4 regions of the Streptomyces sp. AM25 genome follow, and region 4 is predicted to be linked to each of the others. Evidence: riboswitches for the same ligand, from Rfam matches in the RefSeq annotation. Region 4 holds a riboswitch; each other region holds the start of a gene.
What was found. A riboswitch is a leader RNA that binds a small molecule or an ion and turns the genes downstream of it on or off. The one in region 4 is predicted to bind magnesium.
Positions count from the first base shown of each region.

Region 1: it holds a riboswitch for magnesium, as region 4 does, so the genes downstream of both, ACLHRZ_RS19050 (NRAMP family divalent metal transporter) here and ACLHRZ_RS17840 (hypothetical protein) in region 4, are expected to answer to the same signal.
Region 2: it holds a riboswitch for magnesium, as region 4 does, so the genes downstream of both, ACLHRZ_RS13250 (NRAMP family divalent metal transporter) here and ACLHRZ_RS17840 (hypothetical protein) in region 4, are expected to answer to the same signal.
Region 3: it holds a riboswitch for magnesium, as region 4 does, so the genes downstream of both, ACLHRZ_RS35670 (hypothetical protein) here and ACLHRZ_RS17840 (hypothetical protein) in region 4, are expected to answer to the same signal.

Region 1 is NZ_JBKIWN010000013.1:163,972-171,810, forward strand. Features, by position in the region: gene ACLHRZ_RS19030 (hypothetical protein) at 386-1,090, shown strand; gene ACLHRZ_RS19035 (hypothetical protein) at 1,087-1,569, opposite strand; gene ACLHRZ_RS19040 (trypsin-like serine peptidase) at 1,860-2,957, shown strand; gene ACLHRZ_RS19045 (trypsin-like serine peptidase) at 3,412-4,119, shown strand; gene ACLHRZ_RS19050 (NRAMP family divalent metal transporter) at 4,336-6,081, opposite strand; M-box (ykoK) riboswitch at 6,410-6,586, opposite strand; gene ACLHRZ_RS19055 (hypothetical protein) at 7,275-7,839, shown strand, end outside.
Region 2 is NZ_JBKIWN010000009.1:127,644-135,482, reverse strand. Features, by position in the region: gene ACLHRZ_RS13275 (ABC transporter ATP-binding protein) at 1-1,167, opposite strand, end outside; gene ACLHRZ_RS13270 (ABC transporter permease) at 1,194-2,948, opposite strand; gene ACLHRZ_RS13265 (hypothetical protein) at 3,128-3,574, opposite strand; gene ACLHRZ_RS13260 (hypothetical protein) at 3,627-3,938, opposite strand; gene ACLHRZ_RS13255 (winged helix-turn-helix domain-containing protein) at 3,925-4,341, opposite strand; gene ACLHRZ_RS13250 (NRAMP family divalent metal transporter) at 4,599-6,254, opposite strand; M-box (ykoK) riboswitch at 6,556-6,731, opposite strand; gene ACLHRZ_RS13245 (NADP-dependent oxidoreductase) at 6,868-7,800, opposite strand.
Region 3 is NZ_JBKIWN010000067.1:2,430-10,268, reverse strand. Features, by position in the region: gene ACLHRZ_RS35695 (hypothetical protein) at 1-38, opposite strand, end outside; gene ACLHRZ_RS35690 (sensor histidine kinase) at 206-1,504, shown strand; gene ACLHRZ_RS35685 (response regulator) at 1,492-2,166, shown strand; gene ACLHRZ_RS35680 (transposase family protein) at 2,295-3,071, opposite strand; one part of gene ACLHRZ_RS35675 (IS5 family transposase) at 3,405-3,780, shown strand; one part of gene ACLHRZ_RS35675 (IS5 family transposase) at 3,780-4,279, shown strand; M-box (ykoK) riboswitch at 5,461-5,634, shown strand; gene ACLHRZ_RS35670 (hypothetical protein) at 6,056-7,387, shown strand.
Region 4 is NZ_JBKIWN010000012.1:91,051-98,889, forward strand. Features, by position in the region: gene ACLHRZ_RS17830 (cation-translocating P-type ATPase) at 1-4,444, opposite strand, end outside; gene ACLHRZ_RS17835 (hypothetical protein) at 4,490-4,786, opposite strand; M-box (ykoK) riboswitch at 4,916-5,094, shown strand; gene ACLHRZ_RS17840 (hypothetical protein) at 5,346-5,612, shown strand; gene ACLHRZ_RS17845 (alkaline phosphatase family protein) at 5,637-7,022, opposite strand; gene ACLHRZ_RS17850 (cupin domain-containing protein) at 7,575-7,839, shown strand, end outside.

The DNA of each region.
Region 1 (7,839 bases), on a different contig from region 4:
GGGCCACGCCGACGGGTGGGCCGGGAATTCTGATCACCCCGGCCCACACCACTCCGCACGATGGGCAGGGCCGTTGTCGGCTCCTGTCTGCCATGACGCAGCCACTTTGTTCACCAAGGTCTCGGAACAGGCAGTTCGTTCCATGCGCGTTCGACGTCCAGACGGCTGCCGCCGTGTCCGTCACCTATGTCTGACGGCTGACGCCCTGGCGTCTTACTGGCGGGATCGGTGGATTGATGGGTACGCAAGGGGTGGTTCTCCATCGAGAGCGGGCCCGGGAACGTCTCCCGGCCAAGAGGCACCAGGCATCCGCCAAGGACCCTTCGACACCTGGGCTATTGTGCTCGCGACTTGGAACGACGGTGATTGACGGGGGATTTCGCGCGTGGGCGCCATATTGTTCAATCTGACGACGGCGGCACTGATGGTGCTGATGTTCAAAGCGGGTCTGGCTCTGGTCGGTGAGGACACTGTGCGCCTCCGGCCGGTGCCCTGGGCGGCAGCCGGGCTCACCATGGTCGCGGTCGGCGCGGTGGTGCTGCAGATGTGCTGGTCCGGGGCGATGGATGCGCTCGACAGCGATCCGCGCAAGAGCGGCTGGTGGCGTGTGGTGACGTCGGTGTTCATGCAGAACGGCGGGTTCTTCGGGGCGGTCTGGAACATCGCCACTCTGGCGGCGACCGCCGCGCTGGCGCAGTGGTTCTGGCGCGGCCCGCTGATGCTGGCGCTGTTCGCCGGGGGCATTCTGCTGCCCCAGCGGATCGACGAGCTGTTCGGCGAGAGCGCCCGCAGTACCGACCCGCGCAACTTCGCCGGCAGCTCCGGTGCAACGTACTTCCTGGCCGCCACCCTCGCAGCGGGCCTTCTGCTGACCAGCACCGACACCAAGCGCCGGCTACTGGCAGCCGGCGCGCCCGCGGCCGGGCTGGCGATGTGGCTGGCCCAGGAGAACGGGCACGGGCTGGTGACCGTCTACGGATTCCTCCTGGGCGCCGCCGTGCTGCTCCTCACCCGTCGGTCGCCGTATCGGCCGGTGCCCGCTATGGCCGTACCGGCGGACGAGACCTGCCGCACCCCGGCGCCGCGCTAGGAGGACCGGGATGCCTCGTCGAGGATGTACTCGATGAGGGGCAGGAGTTCGGTGACGAGGCCGCGTGCGGTGTCCATGTCGAGGAGCGGCAGGTTGATGACCAGCCTGTCACCGGCGAGGCAGCTGGTGCCGCGCGAGGTGGCCAGCGCCATCACGCTGTGGGCCCGCCCGTAGGCCCTCACCGCCTCGGCGATGCCCGGCACAGGCCGGCAGTCCTCCAGGAGCGTCATGCCCTCCGGCACGATGTCGCCCGGCCGTGCCCCCACGCGGCCGAGCGTGATGATCAGGTCGAAGCCCAGGACGTCCAGGTTCTTCACCTGCACCCGGGTGTCGGCCTGTTCGATGTAGCAGCCGGCGGTGAACCCGGCCTTCTCCAGGATTTCGGCGACCGGCAGACTGAACGCTTCCTCGTAGCCGTCCTCGATCCGGTCATGATCGATGACGAAGATCGCTGCGCGACGCCGGGGTCTCGTGGGCATGCGGGCAACCGTAGATCCGGAGCATGAGCTTCGGGAGAGGGCGTGCTCCCGGGCAGGGCGCACCACCCCGGGGCCCGGGGGCAGAACGATGTCCCGTCGGGCTCTGGCTCCGGTGGTGAGCGCGACACCGGGCGAGGATTCGGCCGGTAGCTGCTCAGCGGGGCAGGCAGCCGTTGGGAGGCATCCTTCGTGTCCATGCCGCACCAAAAGGCGTTGAGCATATCGTCAGTTCGCCCAACGGAAGGCCGACAAAGGCCCGTTGCGGCGGAGGCCCTGCCCAAGGAGGTTCAGTGCCCGTACGAGCAAGATGGCTGATAGGTGTGGCACTCGCGCTGTGCGCGGATGCGCTCGGTGTCGGCTGGGGTCCATTGACGCCGGCATCCGCCGGGCAGGATGCAGGCGTCAGCGTTGTGCAAGCGGTTCGTGAGGAAACCCGGCTGTCCTCCGGCCTGTTGGATTCCCTGCCCCCGCCGGGCCCCGCGCGGATGCGCGAGGAGGAGACGTACTGGACAGCCCAGCGCATGGCCAACGCGGCCCCTCTCGGCCTGGCGGGCATTCTTCGCCTGGCCAAGGCCCCGTCGCCCGCTGCCTGGCAACCTGCCCGCACTCATGCGGCTCCCCGCATGGCCCAGCACTTCGAGGGGTTACCCATGGTGGGAACCTTCTTCTTCGACGGCAGTCCACTCGGCCGCGGGGCCACGTACTGCACGGGCAGCGTGGTGCACAGCAGCGGTCACGGTCTCGTCCTGACGGCCGGGCACTGCGCCATCGGCCTCACGCGCGCCAAGCACGCGATCTTCGTGCCCGACTACCGTTTCGGCTCCTCCTCCGCCGCGCAGCCCTACGGGATCTACCCGGTGACCCGCATCTTCGTGGATCCGCGGTACCGGACCAACACCAAACAAGCAGCATCGGACCTGGACCTGGCCTTCGTCCAGGTCGCCGCGAACGGCAAGCACAGGACGGCCGAAGCCGCCGTCGGGGCTCTGACGTTCACCCGGACCCCGGGCTACGACAACCGCGTCACGGTGATCGGATATCCCGGCTCCTCCACGGTCAACCGGGGCCACAAGGCGGTGCACTGCGACGTCACCACCAGCCGGCTGCCGGGCTTCCGGCAGATGCAGATGACGTGCGGAGGCTTCTACGGAGGCGTCTCCGGAGGCCCGTGGATCACCGGCTACAACCCCGCCACACGGACCGGAAAGGTCATCGGGAACGTGGGCGGCTACAACGGCGGCGGGAACGACGCCAACGACGACAGCATCAGCTACTCGCCCCTCTACGGCAAGGACGCGCAGGACCTGTACGACGACGCCACCGCAGGCCGCACCGTCCGCCGCCCGCACCCCTACAACGCCGGCGCCGGCAACGCCCGCACAGCATGACGAATCCGCCCGCGCCGAACCAGCGGCACGGGCGGATTCCCTCACGGTAAGACGGTACCGAACCGCCCCCGTCCTGCGTATCAATGCCACCTTGACCCAAGTCACCTGCAGGCACAGCACCTTGCCTCCGCCCCTGATATCTCCTCGCCGACCTGGCGCGCCGGCACAGGAACGCGCCGCCACCCCTCCCCCGGCGCCACGTTGAACACCTGCAATTCCCCTGGGAACAGAAGTAGTTGTGGCCAAGCACCCCTGAGCCAAGCGGTATGTGCCCTAGCATCCGGCCATGCGCTACAGGTCTGCAATGACACTCGCCATGCTCGCCGCGCTGGCCGCTGTATCAGGTTGTGCCTCTGATGACACACCGGATCACAACAGCCTAGGCTCCACACGGCCCTCGTCCTCAGCGGCCGCGAGCGCGTCGGGGCGCGCGAATGGCTGGACCGTCCACCGCATGCGCAGCGCTCGGCCCTTCCGTCATCAGCCGGGCGTCTCGCACACCCCTCCGCCGACCGCGTCCAACGCCCGGGTGGGCGCGGTGTTCAGCCACGACGGCAGCGGTGACCACTTCTGCACCGGGAGTGTCGTGGACAGTCCCGGCAAGTCCGTGGTGATCACTGCGGCACACTGCCTCCACGCGGGGAAGGGCGGCGGCTACAAGACGGACCTGGCATTCGTCCCCGGCTACCGTGACGGCCAGACGCCCAACGGGATTTGGACGGTCGGGAAGATGGTCGTCGACGATCACTGGATGCAGTCGTCCGACCCGGACTATGACGTGGGGTTCGTCGTCACCGACAAGCTCAACGGCAAGCGGATCGCCGAGGTGCTGGGCGCCAACCGCTTCGGCTACAACGCCGGCTACGGCAACCGGGTGCAGATCACGGGCTATCCGGACAGTGGGCAGGACCCCATCTCGTGTGCCAACAAGACGGTGCAGTTCCAGCCGGACCAGATGAAAGTGGACTGCACCGGCTACAGCAGCGGGACCAGCGGGAGCCCCTGGCTCGCCCACTTCGACAGCAATACCCACACCGGCCAGGTCATCGGTGTCATCGGTGGCTACCAGACCGGCGGCGACACCGATGACACCTCCTACAGCCCCTACTTCAACGACGCCATCAAGTCCCTGTACGACAAGGCTGTCAGCCAGGAGAGCTAGCGTCCGCACACCACTTGCCAGCCCCTTCCACGGCAGCGGGACCGCCAGGCCCAGCATCTCCGTCCCAGGCGCCATGAAGGAGCAGCCGCCCGGCAGTAACCCGGGCGGAGGCTCCTGAGGCGACATCTTGGCCTCGGGAGCCTCCACCCGTCGCCACACGGTGCAGCAGGGGCAACGACGGCCGTTCGCGACCGCACCTCGCGCCCGACGGAACTATCAGTTCCCGGTAGCCAGTTGGGCGATCCTGACGATGACCAGGACGACCGCCACGACCAGGTAGCCACGCAGGGTGATCAGGCCTGCCTTGCGCAGCGGTGAGAACTTCGGGCGTTGGAGGGTGGACAGGTCAGGCGTGCGCCAGAGCATCCGATCGGTCTCCATCAAGACCCGGAAGCGTTCGAGCGGCGTGGTGACGACCATCCCGCCTCGCTCCGCCGCGCGGAGCCGTGCGGCAGCTTCTGCTGCGGCGATTCGGGAGGCCTGGCGTGAGCGCAGGGCGACGAGGGTTCCGCCGACGAGGCCGAGGGCAGTCCCGGCGGCGAAGCCGGTCTCCAGTTGCGTGGTGGTCAGGCCGGGGAAGAACGTGGCCGCGGTCAGCGCCAGCGACAGCAGTACCAGGCACCAGACGATGACACCCGCGACGACGTTCTGCCGGACGCTGTTCACCCAGGGGCCCAGCACGGGGCGGTCGTTGCAGAGCAGGACCAGGAAGACGGTCGCCGAGGGGAGCAGCACCCCTGCCAGGGCCTGTACTCCCTGGGTGATCAGGCCCTGGATGTGGTCGTCGGAGACGAGGGTGATGGTGGCGGCGATGCCGATCAGGAATGCGTAGCCGATATAGAACAGCGGTGCCTCGGAGATCTTCCAGTGCAGTGAGTGCCGCCTTTTGAAGGTGTCTCCGAGGGAGTAGGTGGTGGCAAGTCCCACGGCGTTGGCGCCGATGAGGGCGGCGTCCAGCAGCACGGTCGCGAACAGGGCGCCCAGCGCCGGTCCGCCGTGCTTGCGCAGCCCGTCCGCCACCCCCGCGGCATCACTGAACTGCCCCGCCAGATCGGTGCCGTGGAACACGAAAGCCGATGTCGCCATGATCGCCACTGCTCCGGCCATGACGACGGCGATGCCGATCCACAGGTCGGCGCGCTCGTAGCGGATCCAGCGCGGGGTGATCCGTTTGTCGACCACGTTGGACTGCTGGAAGAACAGCTGCCAGGGGGCCACCGTGGTGCCGACGATGGCGACGATGACCAGCAGGAGTGTCGAGTCGAGCCCGCCCGGGAACTGCGGGATGAGCCCCTGCGCGGTCGTGCCGGCCTTGGGGTGGGCCATGAGCGCCATGGGGAACATCACCACGTTCACCGCGATGAGGAGGAAGAGGAACCTCTCCCAGCGCCGGAAGGACCCGCCGGCCACCACGGCGAACAGCAGCACCGCGGCCAGCGGCACCGCAACGTAGTTCGGTATCCCGAAGTAGCCGAGCGCCTGTGAGACTCCGATGAACTCCGTCACGATCGTCAGCGCGTTGACCAGGAACAGATCGCCGACACTGAACGAGCCCCAGAACTTCCCGAACCGCTCGAAGATCAGCCGCGCGTGCCCGACCCCGGAGACCGCACCCAGCCGGACCACCATCTCCTGGTTGACATAGAGCACCGGAATCAGCAGCACCAGCGTCCACATCAGCTTCATGCCGTAGTTCTGGCCGGCCTGGGCGTACGTCGCCACGCCGCCCGCGTCGTTGTCACCGACCATCACGATCAGCCCCGGCCCCATGATCACCAGCAGGGTCCGCAGCCGTTGCCCCCAGGAGCCCCGCCGGCCGGTGTCGTGCCGGCCGATCGTGCCCAGCGCACCGACGATGTCCCCGGTGTGGGCACTGTCCAGGACAGCCGTGTTGCCCGGGGCAGCACTCTGCTCCCTTCCAGGATCCGGCCCGGGGTCCGGACGCACGGTGCCGTAGTACATGTCACTACCTCCCAGAACTGCGAACGGGCGCACTCGGGCAGACCCGTATGAAGACGTGGCGAAATGCCGCCGTATGAAGGCAGGCGAAATGCGCGTGACGACACGGCGGACGACAGCCGGACCGGAGCACGGATAGACCGATGCCTATCGGAATGCCGAATTCACGCCATGTGCACGTGCGTTACACGCAATAAGCGGGCTCAGAAGAGCACCGTGGTGCGCCCGGAACGAGAGCGACACCACCTATCACCGTCAGGACTCACCCTGACCACCCCCAATCCAGCACCCGCCGACCACCCCGGAGCACGGGGAAGCCGGCCTTCCCTGGACGGCACCCTCCACGTAAGAGCTTCGGCACTGCACGGCGTATCCCCACCCGACGGGCGGGAAGCCACTTGGGGTCACCCCTTAAGCCGAGGAGACCTGTCCTGATCCTGGGCGTCTCTCGACGTCGTCGGGTCAGTGGCCTATATCCGCACAGACGCCTCACCGAACGAGGTGCCTTATTTCAGCCACTGCGGACGCTACCTCACTCGCGCCGACGCGCAAGTGAACGCGCTCCCAAGAACTCACCATGAAATTAGAGAAGTTGTGGATTCCCTGTGATCGGGCAACGGCTAGCCGCCTGCAGCGTGACGGGACGACGTCCATGGCCGCGCGTGTCCGACAGCGGTGGCCGAGAGAAAACACCTCAGCTCCGCTGCCCATCTCATAGCCCGGCGCAGCCCATTGAGCCGCGGCATGAGAGTGCCGCACCGCCCGGGGCGGTGCATCGGAACCGAGAAAGGCAGGATCGTTTCAGCCGCGCTCAGGCCCTTCCGCACGCCGATCGGAGCCAGATTCCTGTGCCACGCCGAGGACCGGCCCGTACCACAACTGCCTGCCCCGGCCAACGGATTGCACCCCACGAAGAGCGCATCCTTTACGCCACACGGCGCGAAACGAATTCCACGCAACCGTGCGATGCAGTTGTTCGATTGCGGGAACGGTGATGGCCCCGCAAGCATCGTGGGCCTGCCGGCATCCCGGTACTCCCGGAGATACGGCTGATGCGCACAGGCCTCTTCTCCCGCCGTACGGCCTCGTCGTCACCGTTGTTCTGGCCGTGGGGATCTCGGGAGTTCCAGCCGGCTTCGTTCCACCTCCGGCACAATCTCATCCGAGAGGAAAACATCATGCGTTCATCCCTGCGTATGGCTGCGATAGTCCCGTTGGCAGCCTCCGGGCTCCTGGTGGGATTCACCGCACCGGCCAACGCCCAGACGCCCGCCGCCACCACCGTCAACAGCTCCGCCGCACTCAACAGCGACGGAACGATCACGGTGACCGGGACCTACACCTGCGCCCTGGCGCCCGCCTCCAACTCCTCCCCGACCGTGGCCGTCCAGGCCTCCGACGGCAAGAACGTCTCCGGCCAGGCCTCACAGTCCGAAAACGCCTCCACCTGCCCCGGAACCTCCCAGCCGTACAGCATCAACATCGCGCCGACCGGCGGAAGCTGGACCAACGGCGACCGCATCCAGGTCACGGTGAACTTCACCAACCAGGGATCCTCCGAGACCGAACAGGCCACCGCCACGGCCACCGTCTGCACGCCGGGAGCGCCCGGGCAGGGCCACGGGCGCCCGGGGCGGCACGAGCACCGGGGCCACGCGCCGCACGGTCACGGCCACGGCCATCGGGGCCAGCCGTCGCACGGGCATGGGAACCACGCACCCCACGGGCACGAGGGTCACACGTCGCACGGACACCGGCGGT
Region 2 (7,839 bases), on a different contig from region 4:
CTTGACCAGGGGGGCCGCCTCCAGGACCGCGTCCGCGAAGATCCGCTTGGACTCCTGCACGTCCGCGCCCGCGAAGGCGGTGCCGCGCGGGGTCAGCAGCAGGTCGCCCTCGCGGACGAGGGAGAAGCCCAGCAGGTCCAGTGCGTCGACCTGGGGCAGCAGGTCGTCCACCTCCAGGCCGAGTTCCTCGGCGAGGTCCGCCAGGTCGCAGTGGTCACCGTGCTGCGCGACGATCTCGGCGAGGCCGGAGAGGCCGTCGACACTGGCCCGCGGCAGCGGTGTGTTGGCCAGGGTGCGCCTGGCCAGTTCCGCGGGGCCGGCGGCGGTGCGGCCGGGCAGGTGCGGGGCGGTGTCCTTCTCGCGGCCGGTCATCACCTGGTAGATCGCGTCGATGAGCGCGTCGAACGCGGGCGAGTTGCGGTCGCGGGGACGTTCCAGGGGGACGTCGAAGGTGGCCCTGAGGGTGCCGGGGCGCGAGCCGAGGAGGACGACGCGGTCGGCCATCAGCACCGCCTCCTCGATGTTGTGGGTGACCAACACGACGGCGCGGGTGGGGAATTGGCCGGACTCCCACAGCTCCAGCAGCTCGCCGCGCAGGTTCTCCGCGGTGAGGACGTCGAGCGCGGAGAACGGCTCGTCCATCATCAGCACGTCGGGTTCGACGACCAGGGCGCGGGCGAAGCCGACGCGCTGGCGCATACCGCCGGAGAGCTCCTTGGGGTAGGCGGACTCGAAGCCGTCGAGGCCGATGAGGTCGATGGCCTGGAGCGCCGCCTCGGCGCGCTCGCGGGCGGGCACGCCCCGTGCCTCCAGGCCGAGTTCGACGTTCTGCTGGACGGTCAGCCAGGGCAGCAGCGCGAAGGTCTGGAAGACCATGGCGGTGCCGGGATTGGCGCCGTCGAGGGGCTTGCCGCGGTAGGTGACGGTGCCGGAGCTCGCGGGGATCAGGCCGGCCAGGCAGCGCAGCAGCGTGGACTTGCCGGAGCCGGAGCGGCCGAGCAGGGCGACGATCTCCCCGGCGCGTATCTCCAGGTCCACCCCGGCCAGGACGGGGAGTTCGGCGTCGGCGCCGGCATAGGTCTTGGTGACCGCCTCGGCGGCGAGCAGGACCTCGCCGTCGGCCGGGCGGGGACGGGCCGTCACGTCGACGGCGGGGCTCGGGGCCATGGCGGGGCTCCTTCCGGCAGGCCGGTTCACAGCGAGTACCTGGTCTCGGCGAGGCGGTAGAGCCTGCGCCATACGAGGCGGTTGAGGCCGACGACGTAGACGGACATGACGGCGATCCCCGCGATCAGGTGCGGGTAGTCGCCGCGGGCGGTGGCGCGGGCGATGTAAGCGCCCAGGCCGGTGGCGGTCAGGGTGGTGCCGCCGAAGGTGACGACCTCGGAGACGATCGAGGCGTTCCAGGCGCCGCCGGAGGCGGTGATGCCGCCGGTGACGTAGGCCGGGAAGATGCCGGGGATGATCAGGCGCTTCCAGCGCTGCCAGCCGCGCACCCCCAGGTCGTCCATGGCCTCCCGCAGGTCGGAGGGGACGGCCGCGGCGCCGGCGATGGTGTTGAAGAGGATGTACCACTGGGCGCCCAGCGCCATCAGCACGATGCCGCCGATGTTCAGCGACAGCCCGGTCCTCAGGAAGAACCAGGTGGCCAGCGGGAAGAGGAAGTTGGCGGGGAAGCTGGCGAGGATCTGGACGAAGGGCTGGGCGATCCGGGCCAGCCGCGGCGAGAAGCCGATGCGCACCCCGATGGGCACCCAGACGACGGTGGCGACGGCGACGAGCACGACGACGCGGGCGAGGGTGGCCAGGCCCAGCAGCAGCGGTTCCCCGAAGACGCCGAGCCCGGTGCGGTACCGCAGATAGCCGAGCAGGTCGAACAGGCCCCAGGCGACGAGGCCGCCGGACGCCAGCCCGAAGACGAGGTCGCCGGCCCGGCGGCGGCCCGTGCGGACGGCGAGCGGCCGGTCGTCGGTGCCGAGGAACCGTCCCGCGCGGCCCAGCGCCTCCCCCACGGGCCGGGCCGCGCGGCCGAGCAGGCGCGGCCAGGAGGAGCGCCGCAGGAAGTCCAGCACCAGTGACCGGTGGACGTCGGCGGCCTCGGACTGCTCGTTCTTGAAGCGTTCCGCCCAGGCCGTCAGCGGCCGCCAGAAGAGGAAGTTGACGCCGACGACCATGACGGTCATGGTGCCGACCGCCCATCCGACCTTGCCCAGGTCGCCCTCGGCGATGGCGGTGCCCGCGAACGAACCGACGCCGGGCAGCGCGTACTTGTGGCCGGAGACACTGATCGCCTCGGAGGCGACGAGGAAGAACCAGCCGCCGCCGAAGCTCATCATCCCGTTCCAGACGAGCCCGATGGCCCCGGCGGGCAGTTCGACCTTCCAGAACCGCATCCAGCGGGTGAAGCGGAAGGAGCGGGAGACCTCGTCCAGTTCGTGGGGCAGGGTGATGAGCGAGTGGTAGAAGCCGAACGTCATGTTCCACGCCTGCGACGTGAAGATCGCGAAGATGGAGGCGCATTCGAGGCCGAGCATCGAGCCGGGGAACAGCGAGAGGAAGCCCGTCACCGCGACCGAGAGGAAGCCGAGCACGGGGACGGACTGCAGGATGTCCAGGGCGGGGACGAGGATCCGCTCCAGTCGCCTGCTGCGGGCGGCCGCGTAGCCGTAGACCAGGGTGAAGGCGACGGATGCGGCCAGGGCGGTGAACATCCGCAGCAGGCTCCGCGCCGCGTAGTACGGCAGCTTCGCGGGGTCGGTGTCCACCCTGGCGACGTTCGCCGGGTCGAAGGAGACGGTCGCCCCCTTGCCCACCCTCAGCATCAGGTACAGGCCCACCAGCACCGCGGCGGCCACGACCGCGTCCACCCACGACAGGCGGGAGAACCGCCCGGCCACCCGCGAGGGCAGGGACGCCCGCGAGGCGGCGGATCGCGACGGGAAGGACATCGGGACAACCCCCAGCACACGGCGGCCTGTGTACCGATGATCCGGCATCGGTCCCGCCGCGTCGAGAAAAGGCAGTGCACGGCGGGTGGCCGTCGGGCATCGGGCAGTTTGCCGAGATTCGCATCTGTATGCAAACGGGACGCCGACGGGCCGGCTCTCCCGCCCGGAGAGCCGGCCCGTCAGTCCCGCTGTAGAGCGGCCGCCACGAGCACCCGGGCCACCTCCGGGGGAAGATCCAGGTGGTCCGTGATCCAGCCGGCGTCGTGGCCGTGCGTGGCGAGCACCCACGCGGTGCACACCTCGCTGCGGCTCGGGGAACCGGGCCGCTCCAGCAGGGGCCGGACGGCCTCCGCGGGGAAGCCCTCGAAGGTCGGTCCGGTGAACCAGTCGTCGTCCACCCGCTCCGGCAGCGGTGTCCCCGCCGCGCGCGCGACGGAGCGGCGGCGGCTGTGCAGGACGCCCGCGGCCAGGGCGAGGGCGACGGCTCCGGAGGCCGTCCAGGCGGCGGTGGCGAACGGCCGGTCGCCGGCCAGGGCCGCGTTGATCCCGACGACGAGCAGCAGGCCCGCCACCAGGGCCGCCAGGGCCCCCGCACCCTCACCGGCGTGCAGGCGGGGCACCTTCATGCCGGACCACCACCTCCTCGGCCTCTCCTCCCATCGTTGCTCGGTTCGCCGGCTAGTGCAGCCGCCAGTGCAGGTCGCGCACGCCGGGCTCGTGGGACAGCTGGCCGACCAGCCGCTCCAGGGCGACGCCGGCCGGGCCGGACAGGGTGAGGCTGATGCGGACGACGACGGTGACGCTGTCGTCCGGCTCGATGATGTGCAGGCTGTTCAGGCGCACCCCGGTCCCCGCGAAGGCGAGCACGCACAGGGCCCGGACCTTGCCCTCGACGCGGCGCTCGCACCGGGCGCTGATCGTGCCGTGGGTCGGTGCGGCGGGCGGCGGAGGGGCGGGGCGACGGAACAGGGGACGGTCAAGGAGTCGCATGGTGGCACACCTCCTGGATCTTCGACGGGTCGAGCGCGTAGCCGACCTGTCGCACGGTCTTGATCAGGGCCTGGTAGTCGGGGCCGAGCTTGCGGCGCAGCCGGGCGACGTGGACGTCGATGGTGCGGGCGCCGCTCGAGTTGCCCGGCCCCCAGATGACGGTCAGCAGCTGGCGGCGGGTGTGGACGCGCCGGGGGTTGGCGACGAGGTGGGACAGGAGCTCGAACTCCATGAAGGTGAGCGGGAGTTCCCGCTCATCCGCGGTCGCGATGCGTGCTTCGGGGTCGACGGTCAGCCCGCCCAGCCGGTGCGGCAGCTGCGGCTTCCGGACCTTGGGCTCGACGGCCACTGGGGCGGAGCGTTCCTGGTGGGTACGGATGATGCGCGGGTAACGCAGGGACATGTCTGCTCCTGACGGACTTTTGTCGCGCCCCGTCAGAGGCGCAGGGCAGATGTCGCGCCCCGGAGGGGCGCGGGGCAGCTACTCCGGCCACCTCCCCCAGCTACCGCTGGGGGTGGCCCCAGGAGGTGCCCCCAGCGGCTCCGCCGCGTGGGCGCGACCGGCTGGACCGGCCCGCAGTCGCCGGACGGCCTCCAGCGGAGCGAAGCGGCCCCCGGGGCGGCGGAACTGGGGAGGACACGCCGCCCCGGGGACGTCTGTCAGTGACCGTGGCCCATGGCGAGCTGGACGACGTGGATGATCACCAGGACCATGGCCACGACCAGGTAGGCGCGCAGGGCGGACATGCCGATCTTGCGGCCGGTGGACATGACGGGCGTGGGGAGTTCCTCCAGCGGAGGCATCCGCCAGCTCTCCTTGCCCGTGCGGTCGATGGGGGCGGCGAGGGCCCAGCCCTTCCTGCGGCGGCGGACCTCGGCGTAGCCGATGGCCAGGATGCCGGCGACGCCGCAGACGGCCATGATGTCGAGGATCGCGCCGGAGGTGATGTCGGGGAAGGCCACCGCGGCGGTCAGGATGATGGACAGCACGACCAGGACGGCGACGACCAGGGACGTGAAGGCGTTGGTCCAGCGGCCGTTGACCCAGGGGCCGAGGACGGCCTTGTCGTTGCAGAGCAGCAGCAGGAAGACCGTGGCGGAGGGCAGCAGCACGCCGGCCAGGGTCTGCACGCCGGTGGTGATCAGGCCGAGCGGCGAGCCGGGGATGATCACGATGACCGCGGCCGCCAGGATGACGCCGGCGAAGATCGCGTAGAAGCCCTTGGCGCCGCGCACCCCGCGGTGCAGGGAGTGCTTGAGGCCGAGCACGTCACCGAGGGCGTAGGCGGTGGACAGCGAGACGGCGGAGGCGCCGATGATCGAGGCGTCGAGCAGGGCGATGGCGAACAGGACACCGGCGAGCTTGCCCGCGTGGTCCTCCAGGCCCTTGGCGATGCCGGCCGCGTCGGTGAAGTTGCCGAAGTCCTTGGTGCCCATGAACGTGGCGGCGGTGAAGCCGATCATGGCGGCGGCGCCGACGATCACGACGATGATGCCGATCCACAGGTCGACCTTCTCGTACTTCATGAAGCGCGGGGTGATGCGCTTGTCGATGACGTACGACTGCTGGAAGAACAGCTGCCAGGGGGCGACGGTGGTGCCGACGATCGCGATGATCAGCAGCATGACGTCCGCGAGCTTGGAGTCGTGCGGCATGCCCGGGACGACGAAGTCGTGGGCCATGGTCCCGGTGCTCGGGTGGATCATGAAGTAGATCGGGATGAGCAGCAGCGAGCCCGCGCACAGCACGATGGCGGTGCGCTCGAAGCGCCGGAACGAGCCGGTGGTCGCGGCCGCGATCACGACGGCCGCCGCCACCAGCACGCTCACCGTCTTGGGCAGTCCGAGGTAGCCGACGGCAAGTGTGACACCGATGAACTCGGTAACGATCGTCAGGGCGTTGAGCAGAAACAGGTCGATGACGGAGAACGCGCCCCAGAACTTGCCGAACCGCTCCAGGATCAGCCGCGCGTGGCCGACGCCGGTGACGGCGCCGAGGCGCAGCACCATCTCCTGGTTGACGTAGAGGACGGGGACGAGCAGCAGCAGCGTCCACAGCAGGCTGGTGCCGTAGTTCTGACCGGCGTTGCCGTAGGTGTCGAAAGCGCCGGCGTCGTTGTCGCCGACCATCACGATCAGGCCGGGGCCGACAATCGCGAGGAGCGTCTTGAGCTTGGCGGAAAGCCCCTTGCGAGGAGCGGTGTCGTCGAGCTTGATGGTGCCGAGGGCACCACGGATGTCACCGACGTGCGCGTCGTCGAGAACGGCGGCGCGCGGCGCCGGTGCCGGCGTGGGGTTGATGATCGTGTCGGTCATGACGGGCCTCCCTTGCCCCCGATGGGGGAGGTAGCGGGGCACGCAGCAGCGATCCTCCCTGCGAGCGCGCAGCACAGCACCCCGGCACGGCAGTTGGCCGTACGGGTGGCAGTGCAGGGCGCAGAAGTGCGCGCAGGAAAGGTTGTTACCGCGTACCGGAGGTCAGCGAGGACGTGCGGATACGGGGCCGACTGTGGCCCGGACTACTGCAACTGCAGCCATCCATGTCTCTCGCCTCCTCCCGGCCGGGGCGCACGCGGGCGCCGGACGACACGGCAAGGAGCGGACCGGTTCCATGACCGGTTCACCCCAACTCGTCAGAGCTTTGGCACTCCACGGCGTATTCCCCGCAGGGCGGGGCAGCCACTTGGGGTCACCCCTTAGGCCGGGGAGACCTGTCCTGACCCTGGGCGTCTCTCGACGTCGTGGGGTCAGTGGCCTGTGTCCGTGAAGACGCCTCACCGAACGAGGTGCCTGATGCTTTTCGAACGCTCAGAAGCATAGCCCCTTACTTGCGCATGAACGCAACTACTTGACACAAGCTTGACCCTGTGGCCAAGAATGCGGGCCGCTCCCCGGGGGAAGGAGCGGCCCGTATCGCCCGTCTGTCCGCTTATGCGACGGTGAGCACGACCTTGCCGGCGACCCGGCCCGTGTCGCCCAACTCGTGCCCCTTGGCGGCCTGGTCGAGCGGGAACGCGGCCTCGACCACGGCCCGGAGCCGGCCGTCGGCGGCCCGGTCGGCGATGGCCTGCATGCCCGCCTGGTCGGCCTCGACGAGGAGCGGGCGGACCCGGACGCCCAGGGCGGCGGCCTGCGCGTCGATGTCCTCGGGGAGCGAGGTGAGGGCGATGGACACCAACTGGCCGCCGGGCTTGAGGGTCTTGAGGGAACGGGCGGCCGTCTCGCCGCCGATGGTGTCGAGGACCACGTCCACCGGGCCGATCGCGGTGAAGTCCTCGGTCCGGTAGTCGATCGGCTCGTCGACGCCGAGCTCGCGCAGCAGCGCGTGCTTGGGCGCGCTGGCCGTGCCGATCACGTACGCGCCGCGCTCCTTGGCGATCTGCACGGCGAGGTGGCCGACCCCGCCCGCCGCGGCGTGGATCAGCACGCGCTGCCCGGGGCGGACGTCCGCGGTGTCCACCAGGGCCTGCCAGGCGGTCAGGGCGGCGAGCGGGAGCGCGCCCGCCTGCACGTGGTCGACGTTCGCCGGCTTGCGCACCAGCGCCCGGGCCGGAACGACCACGTACTCGGCGAAGGAGCCCACCCCGTGCGGGTAGGGCAGCATGCCGAACACCTCGTCGCCGGCCTCGTGCAGCGTGACGCCCATGCCGACGGCCTCGACGACGCCGGAGACGTCCCAGCCGAGCACCATCGGGAGGCGGTCGAGGAAGCCGCGGCCCTGGCGGTGCTTCCAGTCGGTCGGGTTCATCCCCGCCGCGCGGACGCGGACGAGCACCTGGGAGGGGCCGGGCACCGGCTTCTCGACGACGGTCTCGCGCACGGCCTCGGGGCCGCCGTAGGTGTTCTGGCTCATTGCTCTCATCGTGGTCATGTCCCCAGAGTGCGGGTAACACCACCTGCG
Region 3 (7,839 bases), on a different contig from region 4:
ACGCGGCGAGTGGAGGTGGAGTCGTGGGTGTCGTTCATGCCGCCGACGCTAAGGAAGCCGTCCGGCTAGGCGCTTCGGAAGAAGGTCGACTGTATCGGCGACCGAAGCCGGGGGCTGGGAAGCGGGTCAGCTGACCAAAGTAGGGAGTTCACCGACCAAAGCCAGGTGGGGCATTTGTCTGTATTGCCTCGCGTAGATTGGTGATGTGTCCCGTATCCCGTGCGAGAAGCGGACTGATCTCGCTGTTGTCGTTCTGGCGGCCGGGCTGGCTGTGGCCCTGGCCGCTGTCCTGGCCGGACGGCCGGGTGCGCCACTGCTTCTCTTCCCGCCCTGTCCGTGGGCCAGCTGGCCGCTCAGCTGGATCGACCGCGCCTTGATGAGAGCGCTGCCTCCCGGCGCCCCGTCGGCTGTTTTCGCCTTCCTGGCCTCCGGCGCGCTGTGGTGGCGGCGGCGGTGGCCAGCTGCGGTGACGCTGCTGCTGCTCGTGCTGGGGCTGGTTACCCCTGCTGTCACGGCACCGGCGCTGGCCGCGCTCTTCACTGTCGCGGCGCTGCGGCCCGTGCGGGTCACGGCATGGGTGTCCGTCCTCGCCGCCCTGCCCGTGCCGCTGTACGTCCTGACCGCTCACGGGGCCTACGTCAGATTCGCCGTGCTGGCCTGTGTACTGATCGCCTGGGCACTTGTCGCGGGCGCGGTTGGCTGGGGCCTGTTCGTCCGCTCACGCCGGGTGGCCATCGCCTCGCTGACCGAACGCGCGCGGCATGCGGAGGAAGAAGCCGCCTGGAACGCCCGGGAGGCACGGCAGCGGGCCCGTGAAGAGGTTGCCCGGGAGATGCACGATGTCCTCGCCCACCGCCTGTCGCTGCTCAGCGTGCAGGCAGGCGGACTGGAGTTCAACCCGGGATCCGCCCCCGAGAAGATCGAGCAGGCAGCGGGAGCCATCCGCAGCAATGCCCACGCCGCGCTCCAAGACCTGCGCATGGTCATCGGAGTCCTGCGCACCCCAGCCGCCGGCGAGCCCGGCCTGCCGTTCGCCCACAGCAAGGAGGCCGGCCCCGCGGGCCCCAGGGCGCAGCAGGCAGCCGGCGCCGGTGTGGTGGAACGTCCGCAGCCGGTCCTTGCCGACCTGCCACGCCTGGCAGAGGAGTCACGGGCGGCGGGCATGGACCTCACCCTGCACCAGGCAGTCACCGGCCTGCGTGAGGTCCCGGGCCTCGCGGGCCGCACCGCCTACCGCATCGTCCAGGAAGGGCTCACCAATGCCCGCAAGCACGCACCCGGTGCCGCCGTGCACGTGGAGGTGACGGCTGACCCGGACACCGGTATCGACATCATCGTCCGCAACACCGCCCCCACGGCCCGCCAGACCGGCCAGCCCGTGCCCGGCAGCGGCCACGGGCTGGCCGGTCTGGCAGAACGAGCCGCCCTCGCCGGAGGCGAGATCCGCCACAGCCCCGCCGGCGACGGCTACCTTCTCCAAGGGTGGCTGCCATGGTCCACGTGATCCGTGTCCTGATCGCCGACGACGACCCGCTGGTGCGTACAGGCCTGCGGATGATGCTCGACGGCGCCGACGACATCGATGTGGCCGGCGAGGCAGCCGACGGTGCGCAGGCACTCGAGATGGCCCGGACGGATGCTCCGGACGTCGTCCTCCTTGATATCCGCATGCCCGTCATGGACGGGCTGGCCGCGACCTTGGCCCTGCGCTCCCTGCCCTCACCCCCGGCCATCGTGATCCTGACGACCTTCAACCCCGACGACTACGTCATCCGGGCCCTGCACGCAGGCGCCGCCGGTTTCCTCCTCAAGGACACGCCGCCCAAACAGATCGTCAGCGCCGTACAGCGCGTAGCCGACGGTGAACCAGTACTGTCCCCTGCAGTCACCCAGCAGCTGATCTCCAAAGTGGCCGCTCCCGCCGCACCAGGTACCGCTGACGCCCGCACAGCCGCCCGGGAGCGGCTCAGCGCCCTGGCAGCACGCGAATACGACGTAGCCCTCGCCATCGGACAGGGCCGCACAAACGCCGAAATCGCAGCCCAGCTCTACATGAGCGTGCCCACCGTCAAAGCCCACGTCTCCAGCATCCTCACCAAACTCCACGTCACCAACCGCGTCCAGGTAGCTCTCCTCGTCAACAACGCCAGACCAGACAGTGCCTAACGTGATTCTGTCGGGGATCTTGGAGTTTCCCCCTGCGGCAGCATGATCGACGGGCATGCCCGGGTTGTTCCGTCCGGGTCTGTCCAATCAACGGCTGATCTTGGTTGTTGAGGTTCAGTGAACTGTTTTCATTCTGAATATGTGTAGGTCATCAGGGTGTGGACGGCTTGGACTGCTGTGTCGATGCGGCGGGTGGAACACCGTGCCCGTCGGAGCAGCCGCCAGGATTTGAGTAGGGCGAAGGCGCGTTTGCCGGGTGCCCGGAGCCGGGCGTGGTCGCGGTTGAACTGCTGGTAGTGCTCGGGTTGTTCGCGGTGGTGGTGGTACGGGGTGCGGACGGTTGGGCCGGCGCCGTGGTAGGCCCGGTCCGCGAGCACGAGGATCTGTCGGGTGAGGCAGGCCTGGACGATGCCGTGGGCCCGGGCCGCGGTCGGATCGTGCGTGTGGCCCGGCGTCGCGCGGGAGAACCACAGCGGTGTGCCGTCCGGGCGGGCGATGACCTGCACGTTCATCCCGTGCTGCTTGTGCTTCCAGCTGCAGTGCGGCTGGTCTGCGGCGATGCGGTCGATGGGGATGAGCGTGCCGTCGACGATGACGAAGTCCCCTTCGCCCGGCCCGACGAGGGACTCGTGCAGGCCGGGTGCCCAGGAGGCCAGCACCTCGAGGGTCTCGCCGACATACCGCCACGCGGTCGTGGTCGAGACACCGAAACCGGCCGCGAGAGCGGGCAGCGTCTCGTTCTTGCGCAGGTGCACCAGCGCCAGCAGCAGCGCCAGCAGAGCCTGCCTGGAGCAGCCCAACTTGCGCCAACGCGTGCGAAGTTCACACCTTCGGGCATGGACGAGCCACGAGACGTGCTCGACCGGCTCGTGAGGGACGTCGACCGTGGCACGATACGGGACCAAGCGAGGCTCCTCGGACGAGGCGTGGGTGCGTAGAGAACACCAGCGCAACGACCAGGAGCCTCGTCTTGTCACCCCACCTCGCTGACCTGCACTTTCACTCCGCAGAGACAGGGTGAAAACGGTTCAGTGAACCCTTTTCATCCTGTTCCGCGTGGGTGAAACAGGCAGGTCAGGTGGGGTGACATGGCAGAGCCCCTCGTCGTTGGCGTGGTGATCTCACTCATCACGCGGCCGACCGAGGGGCTCTGTTGGTTCCGTATGCTGCCACGGTCGACGTCCCGCACGAGCTAGGGCGCGTTTCGGAAGTCGATCATGGTCTGCGATCCTTTTCGGATGGGTCGTGGTGATTTGACTGATGCTCGGTGGGTGAAGCTGGAGCTGTTGCTGCCGGTCGGGAAGAAGCCGGGGAGGCCGCCGATATGGACGAAACGCCAGCTCATCGACGGGATACGGTTCCGTACCCGCACTGGTGTGCCGTGGCGGGACGTGCCCGGGCGGTACGGACCGTGGGGCCGGGTGTACGACCTGTTCCGCCGCTGGCAGCGCGACGGTACGTGGAAGCGGATCCTGGCGGACCTCCAGGCCGACGCGGATGCGAAGGGCCTGATCACCTGGGACGTCTCGGTGGACTCCACGGTCGCCCGGGCCCACCAGCATGCCGCCGGGGCCCGGAAAAAGGGGCCCTGCAGAAAGAGCCTCCGGGCGGTGTCGAGTCCGAACCCGAGCACCACGGGCTCGGCCGGTCGCGCGGCGGCCTGACCACCAAGACCCACCTCGCCTGCGAGCAGGGCCAGAAGCCACTGGCACTGCTCGTCACGCCGGGCCAGTGGGGCGACTGCGCGCAGTTCCAGGCCGTCCTCGGGCGCATCCGCGTCGCCCGGCCGGACGGCGGTCGCCCCCGCACCCGCCCCGACCGCGTGCTCGGCGACAAGGCCTACGGCTCCCGCGCGAACCGCGCCTACCTGCGCAGACGCGGTATCCGCTGCACGATCCCGGAGAAGACCGACCAGATCCGCAACCGCCGGAAACGCGGCTCCGCCGGAGGCCGCCCGCCGGCCTTCGACAGCGAGACCTACAAGCAGAGGCACTCCGTCGAGTGCGGCATCAACCGCCTCAAAAGGCACCGCGCGGTCGCCACGAGATACGACAAACTCGCCGTTCGCTACGAGGCCACACTGACCATCGCAGCCATCAACGAGTGGCTGTGACCAGCACATTCGATACACGCCCTAGACCCCTGCCCCTCTGCCGACGCCATGGCGCACCCTCCCCGCGCCGTGGGTCCTATCTCCCCGGCAGAAGGGCAGGCATCAGACGCCCGCCCGGTCGTCAGATGTGAGGTCCAGCGGCCGGGCGGGTGCACAGACCACCTACGCAGAAAGGGGGAGCCATCAGCGAACGGGGGACAGGCACGGACCGTAAGAGCACCATCATCAACATGGATGCGAGGTTCGCAAGATGGCCACTCAGTGCAGCACGTGCAACGGCAGCGGCACCGTTCAGGTTCAGCGCCATCACAACATGGAAGACAACCCCGGCGGCCCCGAGTACGAAGACCAGCAATGCGGCACATGCGGCGGCTCCGGCTCGGTCGACAGCGACACCCGGTCATGACTGACGCCCCCTGCCCCGGCCCGCACCACTTCTGTAAGGGATGCAGGGGCGCAGGCACGTACCGGACTGCCACTCTGTTCGTGAACCAGTCCGGCGACGCCGGAGAGCTGATGGCGTCCCACGCGTGCATGGCCTGCCGTGGGCGTGGATTCTTCTGCAAGCAGACGCCCCCGTGCAGAGGCCAGCATCAGGCGGGTACGGCAGTCATTGACCCGGATGCGCTTCCGCCCGTGTAGCACCGCACACTGCCCCGTCCGTACGCTTCCCGCGAGGCGCCGGGCGGGGCTTCCCTCCGTCTGTGCGACGCCTCCCGCCCCGCAGGCCAGCGTCGGTCTCGGCCTGGTGGAACCACAGCCGCACGGCAGTCTCCGTCAGGTCGAAGTCCTTGGCGATCTGCCCGACCGAGCGGTCACCGCGCTGGCACAGCTCGACGATCTCGGCCTTGAACCGGCGTGAACGAGCGGCGAGGACGCGGCTTCTTCTTCCCCATGCTCTCCATAGTGGACATCCTTCCGGGGTGATGCCCCTGATCTCGGATGTCCGTCAAACCGAATCAAGCCCACCCTCAATCGCTCGAGCCAGGGAGATTCCATCCGTGACGCGTCTCGGCGAGGCGGCAGTCTCGCGCGCCCGGGACGTAGGGCGGCCCGGGCGTGCGGGACCAACGGACTGTGTCCCGGCCCCTGACGGTCAAGGTTTCGTCAAGCGTATCCACGGGTGCACAAATAACCTTAATGTCCGACTTAATCAGGCTTATGCTCGTGGAGGTTTGAAGAAGGCACCTCGTTCGGTGGGCGTCTGTGCGGACACAGGCCACTGACCCCACGACGTCGAGAGACGCCCAGGGTCAGGACAGGCCTCCCCGGCCCAAGGGGTGACCCCAAGTGGCTTCCCCAGCCCAGGGGATCACGTCGTGCAGTGCCAAAGCTCTGACGAGTTGGGGTGAACCGGCCGACAGGCCGGTGCGCTCCTTGCCGTGTCGTCCAGCGCCCGCACGCTCCGGCCGGAAGAAGGTGAGAGACATGGGCTGCACCTGCAGTAGTCCGAGCCACAGTGGCCCCCGTACACACATGACCTCGCCCGCCCCCGGCGCGCATTAACACGCTCGCCACACCTGCAACTGCCTGCCCCGCACTCCATCGGGGAGTTACGGGAGGCCGGCGCAGGGGCGATGGATGGCGTTGAGGGGTCGACTGCCAAGCCGGTGGACAGGGGCAGGCCCCGAAGCGAGCGTGTTGCGTCGTGGTCAGCCGACTTGCCTCCCGTAGTTCCGGGGCTGGCAGGCCGTGCGCCCCCAAGGTCGTTGGCTGTGGCAACACCCCGCCTGTTTCGAATACCGCAAACCCTCCAAATGATCCGGAAGGACAGCCGTGAAGCGTTTTGCCCGGTCCAAATACCCGATCAGTATAACTTTGTCTACGCTCCTCGCAGCCCCGGTGCTGTGGGTGGCCGCCCCCGCAGGCCAAGCAGCCGCCGCACAGCAGATACATTCTCCGGCCACGTTCGAGGAGTTCCTGAAGGAGGCCCGGGAAAACCTGGAGAAGATCGGGCAGGGCAAGGAGACCACGGACGATTACGAGGCGGCGCGGCGGGACGGCAAGCCCTATCTGAGTCCGGCGTTCAAGGATGTCAAGGATCTCGACAAGATCGTAAAGAGTTTTAAGGCCGATACCAGCGCCAAGGAGGTGGACCTGAAGGACAAGAATAAGGGACTTTACTACGCCGAGCGTATGAGGAAGTTCAACGACGTCGCGACAGCCTACGTCGACCAGGGGCTGCTGGGTGCTCTGAGGACTGCCGTGGTCAATAAGGTGGCCGAGGCAGGGCACTTCGAAGACCTGGTCAAGGCATGCCTGGCACACGACCCGAAGAAGATCGGCGAGGCCATCGCCAACCTCACCGCAGACGGCATCAACCGCCTGGCCAAACTCAAGTCTATGCCCCTGCACGCTGGCATCCTCGCCAGCGTGGTCGCCCTCGTCATCAGCATCATCAGCCGCGCCGCCTTCGGCAGCGGAAAGATCTCCATCGACGACCACATCCGCTCCGAACGCGACAAAGCATGGAAGAACTTCGGCCCCGAGGCTATGAAGAGGGCCGTCAACGACCCCAAGACCCAGGGCATTTGGGCTGCCGTCCAGATGCACTTCGCCGCCAGCGCCGCACAGGGTGAGGCCCTGATCGACGCACAGCTCGACAGCGCCCGGCGCCGCCTGAGCAAGCAGGAAGTAGCAAAGGTCGAACACGAGGCCCTCATGGCGAAGAAGAAATTGCGCGACGGCCTGAGGAAAACCCTCAGCCGCGACAGCAACGACCTCCTCGACGTCGTCGGCAGCGCAGTGGCCGAGGGCCTGCACAAGCCGGACAACTTCACCCACTTCTCCGTCGAATTCATGGACCAGAACAAAGAGGCAATCCTCAGTGCCCTGCGCGAAGCCTCCTGCAAAAACGCCAACGACGGCAGTAGCCTCGGCCGCATGACCTACGACAACTGCATAAGCCGGACATCCCTCAGTCAATTCTCCAAGGATTTCGATAAACTGAAGTCCTCCATGACCCACGACGCGTCGCCCCACTCCTTCACCGCCACAGAACTCAAGGACAGCCTGAAAAAGAGCCGAGACGACACCCCACCGTTCCCCCTCTTCGCAGTCCCCGAGGTGCCGGGATTTACCAAGGTCCTCGAGTGTAAGGATTGTTAGGGCTGGGATCCGCTGTTTGCCGGACGTGGGAGCGGCCTCCGCCTGATCATGTGCTCCGTCACAGAGGCGTTTGATCAGCGCGAAGGCCGTAACGATGAGTCTGCTGTAGCGGGGCGTCCCGCGGGATGCATTTGGGGAACTGTCCCGCTTTCGGACGGAGTTCTATGCCTGTCTGGCTGAAGGCCTTTCAGCCTGTCCTGCGGGGGTGGAATAGGCAGGTCAGAGGGGACGGCTGGAAGGTCATTCAGAAGTCTGTGATGTTGCTGGATGGTGATCGCTGAACACGGGATCGGTCCCTCCGGTGTAGCGTGTGAAGTGCCGACTCCCACGCGCTCGTTCGGGGGGCCGATGCCGTTCCACCGTGCTGCCGGTTTGAGCCCGCATCAGCTGGACGTGTTGATCGGCAGGGCAATGCCGCGTAGTTAAGAAACGGCGAAGATTTTGATGCTTGG
Region 4 (7,839 bases):
GGGTCTGGACGATGCCGGCGAGGACGAGGGCGGAGCCGACCGCGGTCGCCAGGACCAGGGGGCTGCGCTGCCGGCCCCTGAGGGTCTGGGTGAGCTGGGCGCCGACCACCCCGCAGAGGGCCATGGTGCTGGTGCGCCGCGCCGTGCCCGGGGTGAAGCGGCCGATCAGCCACGCCGTCGTCGCGCCGAGTCCGGTGATGACGCCACGCTGGCGGATCTGGTGGGTCAGCGGGGCGCCGAGGGCGGCGACGCCCACCGGGGCCGTACCGGAGAGAGACGTTTCTTCACCCGGTTCCTCGTCCTGTGGCGTGACGGCCACCGCCATGGCCGGGAACATGTCGGTGAGCAGGTTGACCAGCAGCAACTGGCGTGTGGAGAGCGGGGATGCGCCGTCGAGCAGGGTGCCGAGCACGGTGAAGCCGACCTCGCCGAAGTTGCCGCCGATCAGGATGCTGATGGCGTCGGCCACGCTGCGCCACAGGGCCCGGCCCTCGGCCACGGCGTCGACGAGGACGGACAGCTCGTCGCCGGTGATGACCAGATCGGCGGCGTTGCGGGCCGCGGCGGAGCCGCGGGCGGCGATGCCGATGCCGACGTCGGCGGCGCGGATGGCCGCGGCGTCGTTCGCGCCGTCGCCGACCATGGCCACCACGCGTCCGGCCTCCCTCAGCGCCTCGACGACCTGGAGCTTCTGCTCCGGGGCGACGCGGGCCACCACGCCGCAGTCCCGCAGGAGTTCGGCTCTTCCGGCCCGGTCGAGGGCGGACAGCCGGTCGCCGGTGACCACGCCGACGTCCTGCGGCCAGCCCAGGGACAGTGCGATGGCCCGGGCGGTCTGCGGGTGGTCGCCGGTCAGTATCACCGGCCGCAGGCCGGCCCGGCGCAGCCCGGCCACCAGGGGAGCGGAGTCGGCCCGCGGGGTGTCGGCCAGCGCCACGAACCCCAGGAACTCCAGCCCCGCCAGCGGCTTGTCCAGCATGTCGGCCGCCTCGTCGACGGTGAACCGGCGCCGGGCGACGGCCAGCACGCGCAGCCCCTGGCACGCCAGGGACTGCGCGCTCTCCTGCACATCGGCAGGGACGTCCGTGCAGCACGGCAGCACGATCTCCGGCGCCCCCTTGACCACCAGTACGCGTGCGTCGTCGCCGTCTGCGGTGTGCCCGATGGCTGCTGCGTAGCCGCGGCTGGCCTCGAAGGGCCGGGCGTCGGTCTCGGTCCAGTCCGGGTCGTCCGGGGCTGCGGCCAGTACGGCCTCGTCGGTGGCGTGCGCGTGCACGCCCGTTCCGTCGGGGCGCGGGCACGTGCGGGCCGCGGCCTGCAACACCGCTGCGGCGCTTGGGGAGTCGGCGGCGTAGGCGGTGCCCTCGGCGGTGACGAGGCGGACGACGTGCAGACGGTTCTCGGTCAGGGTGCCGGTCTTGTCGAAGCAGATGGTGTCGATCCGGCCCAGCGCCTCCAGGGTGCGGGGGGTGCGCACCAGGATCCCGCGCCGGCTGAGCCTGCGGGCGGCGGCCATCTGCGCGACCGTCGCCACCAGGGGAAGCCCCTCCGGGACCGCGGCCACCGCCACCGCCACGCCGCCGCCGACGGCCTCGCGCACCGAGCGGCCGCGCAGCAGGGACAGCGCCGTGACGGCCGCCCCGCCGGCGAGGGTGAGCGGCAGCGCCTTCTTCGTGAGCTCCTGCAGCCGTGCCTGCACCCCTGCCGCGGCCGGGGCCCGTGAGGCCAGGGACGCGGCGCGTCCCGCCTGGGTCTGCTCACCGGTGCCCACCACGGCGGCCCGGCCGCGGCCTGCGACCACGGTGGTGCCTTCGTAGACCATGCAGCCGCGGTCCGCCACGGCCGCGCGGGGGGTGGCGGCCACCTGCTTGCGGGTCGGCAACGACTCGCCGGTCAGGGCGGATTCGTCGACCTCCAGGTCGGTGGCGTCCAGCAGCCGGGCATCGGCCGGCACGACGTCGCCCGTGGCCAGCTCGATCAGATCGCCCGGTGCCAGCCGGGCGGCGTCCACGATCGTCGTCGTCCCCTTCCGGGCGCCGGTGACCCGCCGGGCCGTCTGCCGCTGCCCCACCGAGAGCCTTGCCAGGGCGTGCTCGGCACGCAGCCGCTGCACCCCGCCCACCACGGCGTTCATCCCCAACGCCCCGGTGACCAGCAGTGCGTCGACGCCGGAGCCGAGAACCGCGGACGCAGCCGCACCGACCGCGAGCACGGGCGTGAGCGGATCGTCGAGTTCCGCACGTACGGCCGTGCACAAGGACATCGTCATACGCGTCGGCGCGAACACCGGCAGCCGGGCCGCGGCATCCGCGCTCGCACGCAGCCTGGACAGCACGGTGGGAGTGGTACGAGGGGTACTCGCCAGCCGGGACAGCGCCTCGTCGGGATGCAGGGCGTGCCACGGTATGCGCGGTCCCGGGCGGGGCGTCTTGCGGCCGACGGTCCCGTACGCGGCCCGCCAGCCCGAGAACAGGGCCGCGCCGGCAGCGGCGTTGACGGGGCTGAGCCGGACCCCGGCCGGCAGGAGCACGCGCCGGGCCGGCGAGCCTCCCGTGACCACCAGGAGCCCGGACAGCGCCGCACCCGACTGGGCCAGGGTCCTGGAACGGCGGCTGACGGCCCGTGCGGCGGGAGCGGCTGCCAGCAGCCGCCACACCCCCTCCAGCCCGTTCAGCGCCAGGACGTCGGCACCCCAGACCACGGCGCTGCGCTCGTCGGTGACGGACACGGCGAGATCACCGGCCAGCAGGCCCGCGAGCACCTCGTGGCCCCCGGTGTCCTCGCGGCCGATGCGCGTGACGGTCACCACGACCCTGCCGTCCGCCTGCAGTTCGCGCACGACCTCGGCCAACGGCCGCTCGGGGGCGACGACGGTGTCCGCCAGCGACGCGAACTCGCCGAGTGAAGGATCGTCCACCATCACCACGCTCAGGCCGGCCCGGCGGGCCGCGTCCAGCACCGCCTCGGCAAGCGGGTCGAGCTCCCACCCGACCAGCACGGTGCCCACGCCCTCCCCGCCCGCGGACGCGACCATCCGACCGGAGTCGGCAGGCTCGTCGCCGGATGCCGAACGCAGACTCACGACAGGCTCGTCGACGTCACCTGCCACCTCCTCGGTGGCGCGGTGCAGCGCCGCGGTCGCCGCGTGCCAGAGCCGGTCGTGGTCCCACGACGACGCGCCGGGATCGACATCGAGGACCGTCCGCCGTGCGCCGCGCAGGGCGCCGGGGTGGAGGACCACGGTGTCCACGAGCTCCAGTTGACGCAGCCGCTCGACGCTGCGGACCAGCATGCCGCCCTGAGCCAGCGCACTGCCCAGGGCGGCGGTGAAGGCCGCCGGGCCGTAGCGCGCAGCCTTCGGCGATCCGGCCAGGACCGCTTCCGCGGCCCCCGCCGGGCTGCGGGTGAACACCAGCGTCGCGGCCGCGCCCACCAGGCTGCCGGTGACCGCGGTGTCCGCGTACTCCTCGCCCGGGGTCGGCCGCAGCGGCGGTCTGGACGCCCCGGCTCCGGACATGCTCGGCCGGTCCGGGACGCAGATGTCGTCGTGAGCGGCGTCGAAGGCGGCGGCCCGGGCCAGCGCCTCCGCCAACTGGCCCGCCCGCAGGGCTCCGTCCAGCACGAGCGCCGTCGGCGACTGCCCCAGACCGTGCGTGGCCGCATTGACCGCGGCCAGCACCAGGTCGGTCCCGTTCGCGCCGAGCCGGCGGCGCAGCACGCCACGCACCCGGGAGTCCTCCCGCAGCAGCGTCACCGCCGCGGTGACCAGCCGCGGGGACTTCTGCATCCGCAGCACCTGTGCCGCCACCGCCGTGGCGACACCCGCCGCATCACAGGCCAGGAGTACGGCCGCAGCGCGCACATCGGCGGTGCTCGCGGGATGGGGAGAGTAAGGTTTCTCCGTCTCGTCGGAGTGCTCCAGCCCGTACCGGGCGGCCAGTTCCGCCGTCCGGCGCTCGACCGCACCGACCACATCCTGCTCGGCCACCTGCACCACCAGCCGGGACAGACCGCCGTCCCAGTAGGCGAGGAGCACCTCGGGGTGCTCCAGCAACGCGGCCGCCACCTTCTCCGCGGCCTCCTCCAGCCGTGGCACGTGGGCGGCTTCGGGGTGCGGGCGCAAGGGCAATTGGAGCCTGCTCCCCGCACGCCAGCAACCGTCGCCGGGCACCAGCGCGTTACGGGCCACGCGGGCCACACGCACGGCCGTCGCCGATGCCTCGGCCGCCCCGCCTGCCGCGGCGCGCACACCGACCGACGCCAACTCGGCCGCTCCGCATATGAGTACGTCGGCCGACGGGACGAGACGGCCCGCGGCCCGGGCCGGAGCGCTGAGTGCCGAACCAAGACCGGCCACGGGTAAGCCGGCCAGCAAACGCAGAACCACTGTCCTACTCTCATGAGAAGTCCGCACCGGTTTGTGGCCACGGTGCGGAGAAGACATGCTGTGCCCGGAACGGCCGGGCAGCCGACGGCTACTGCCCGGCGGTCAGTCGGCCGCGGCGCCGCCGTCCTGCGGCTTCGGCTGCGTCAGCCACACCACCGCGGCGCCCGCCGCCGCCACCGGCCACTCGACGAGCCCCACCGCGCCCAGGATGCCGACGCCGGTGTACACCGCTGCCCGACGTGCCCGGGGAGACACCGAACCGACCACGTCCAACGCCCCGTTCGCAGCCCCCTTCACCAGGCCGGCACCGGGCACGCGGTCCATCACCGACAGCACCGCCCCCAGCGGCCCGGCCGGGCGCGACGAGGACGAGGGCTGTAAATCGGCGCTCTTGCTCATGAAATCTCCTGTTCCGGATGAGGGCACGGTTCCGGCGTGAACCTGTCCACCGGCGTTAACCTGCGCCATCTCCTGTTTTCCTAAACGTTCCTTGACAGCGACCGTGGATTTTCGTGATTCTCGATGTACGCAGCACCTCGTTGGGTGAGGCTTCTGCGCGGACACAGGCCACTGACCCCGAACGTCGAGAGACGCCCCGGGTCAGGACAGCTCACTCCGGATTAAGGGGTGCGCCCAAGTGGCTGCCCGGCCAATCTCGGCCGGGAATACGCCGTGCAGTGCTGAAGCCGTGACGAGAGAGGTGCCTTCCCGCGTCGCGGAGGCTCCTCGGCCCATGTCCGGCACCCGCGAGTGCCCAGGCCGCGAGGAGGTGAGGGGCTTGAGTCCCTGGCATAGTCCGGAGCCTGTTTCCGGCTCAACTCGCCCGTCATCGTCCACCCGTCGCCGACGCATCAACTGACCTTCGCGCACTGTCTCCTGCCCACAGACTGCCCGGGCATGCTGCGCGGCGGTTCCACGTGTCCGTCCGCGACCGGGTACGTCCTGCCCGGAGACTGCTGTGCGCATTCAACTGACGTGGCCGAACGCTGCCGCCACCGGCCTCACCCTCAGCTTCGTCCTGCCCGACTTCACCTCCGACTCGCTCCGCCCCGCCCTGCGCCGGGCTCTGGCCTACGCCGGTCCCGTCCTCGACGGCATGGCCGACGCCGCCGGTGCGGGCCTCCTCGCCCGCCTGATGCTCCCGCTGGCCGTCGACATCATGCAGCAGTCGCTGGAGAACCCGGTGCAGGGTTCGCGTTGCGGCCCCGCGGGGGTTGTGGCCTGACCGCGCGCACTCATTCGTCATGCTTCAGCGCGTACGCTTCGAGGCCCGTTTGCGTTCTTGATGGGGCAGCTTCTGACGAGTGGTGGGGAATGTGGGCCGGGGCAGGAGGGATGCCTTGGTCGCTCCTCGGGCGAGCTGCTCCTCGGTATCGGCGGGCAGCCGCGGCGGCGTGCGGGCGGTTCGGGTGAAGTCGAAGGCGGAGGTGAGGTCGCCGAACGTCCGCCTTCGCCAGGCGCTGATGTTGGGTTCTTCGACCTCGGTCCCGTGTGCTGCGGTCCAGCGTTCCAGGAAGCGCAGACAGGAGGTGTGGTCGAAGGCTTCGCCGGCAACCCGTCCGCCCACTGTCCAGGGCGAGATGATCAAAGCGGGTACGCGGAAGCCGCCGCCGATCGGCAGGCCTTCGACGAACTCGTCCGGTGTACCGGCCGGGGGTACGGGCGGGGGGACATGGTCGAAGAGGCCGCCGTTCTCGTCATAGCTGATGATGAGTGCGGTCTTGGCCCACACGTGAGGGTTCGAGGCGATCGCTTCGATCTTCTGCGCGATGAAATCCGCCCCTGCTGCCGGCAGGGCGTCGGGTTCCTCCGATGCGGCGGTGGAGGGAATGATCCAGGAGACAGCGGGCAACTGGTCGTTACGGGCGTCGTCTTCGAAGGCCCCGTCCGGCAGCCTGCGCATACCACGCTCGTACAGCGGGCTCCCGGGCTGCGCTTCCCTGAACGCCTTGAACCCGTTGAGGACACTGAACGACCCGTTGTCCTGCCCTTGGTAGACCTGCCAGCTGATTCCTGCTGCCTGCAGGCGTTCGGCGTAGGTGGTCCACTGGTAGAACGTCGGCGGGTAGTTGTTCGTGATCACCGGGCCGCCCCGGGTGCCGCCGGGGTCGATGGTGCCGGACATCCAGTACAGCCGGTTCGGCCACGTCGGCCCCATCACCGAGCAGTGGTAGTTGTCGCACACCGTGAATGCCTCGGCGAGCGCGAAATGGAAGGGAAGGTCCGCGCGGGTGTAGTAGCCCATCACATAAGGCGCGTTGGCCTTGTCGGCCTCACGGTGGGCGGGCATCCACTGGTCCATCTTCCCGCCGTTCCAGGCCTGGTGCTGTACTTCCCAGGCGTGGCTGGGCGACGAGATGGCCTGAGCGTTCGTCCTGTGCGTATCCAGCCGGAACGGCAGCAGATACCCCTGGGGGTTCGCCGTGTCCGGCTGGTGGAAGACACTGCGGCCGTTCGGCAGCTTGAGGACACTCGGGTCGTCAAAACCCTGTACGTCTCCGAGAGTGCCGAAATAGTGGTCGAACGACCGGTTCTCCTGCATCAGGAAAACGACGTGCTCCACATCTTTGAGCGAACCGCCCCGAGTGCGCCCCGCTGCGACGGCACGCCGTACACAGGACGGAAGAAACGACATCCACTCGCCGTCTGCAGCCACACCACGAGGAATCCTGAACCGACCCACTCCGTCTGTACTTCCTTCCCCGGTGGCCAACAGGCATGACGATGGCATAGAGCCGGGCCGCTTCGTGATTCTGTGACAGCTCCGGGAAAAGGAGGCACAGAGTCCCTGCGTGCACACGCTCTGCGTACAGCAGATCATCTGGATGTTGGCTCGTCCATCCCTCACATGGGTGTCGGCGGCTGTGAATTCGCCGTCCGGCAAGGAGGAGCGCGCATCTGACGGGCCTTCTGGGGTCGCACGGCCGACGGCTCACCGAACGGATTGCCGAGGCGCCGGATCGGTCCACCCGGTTCCGGATAAATCGACGTCGAGAAGTCCGAGGTTTTCCCCAGCCGAAAGTTTCGCCAAAAGTAGCCACGGCATGCAACTTTCGGACATGGCCGCAATGGGCGGGCACTTCCTAGCCTGGGAGCCCGATCAGGCATCCAAGGGATTGGAGCGGTCATGCGTAATTGGCGCAGCAGGCGGATTTGTGTGGCGGCCGTAGGAGCGATTGCGCTGGGAATGACGGGTTCTTCATTGGCGAGCGCGGACGGGCGGGTTTCCGGCGGGCAGCCGAAGGAGGGTGTCGTCGTGGAGGACCTCGCCCAAGGACGGCAGGACGACCCGGTGAAGGTCGAGGTGGACGGCCCTGCGCAAGTGAACTTCCGCAAGATCACCATTCCGCCGGGGGAGAGCACGGGGTGGCACTGTCACTACGGCAACCTGGTCGCCGTGGTGAAGCAGGGCGAGCTGACCCATGAGCTGAAGTCGGGCGGCACCCACACGT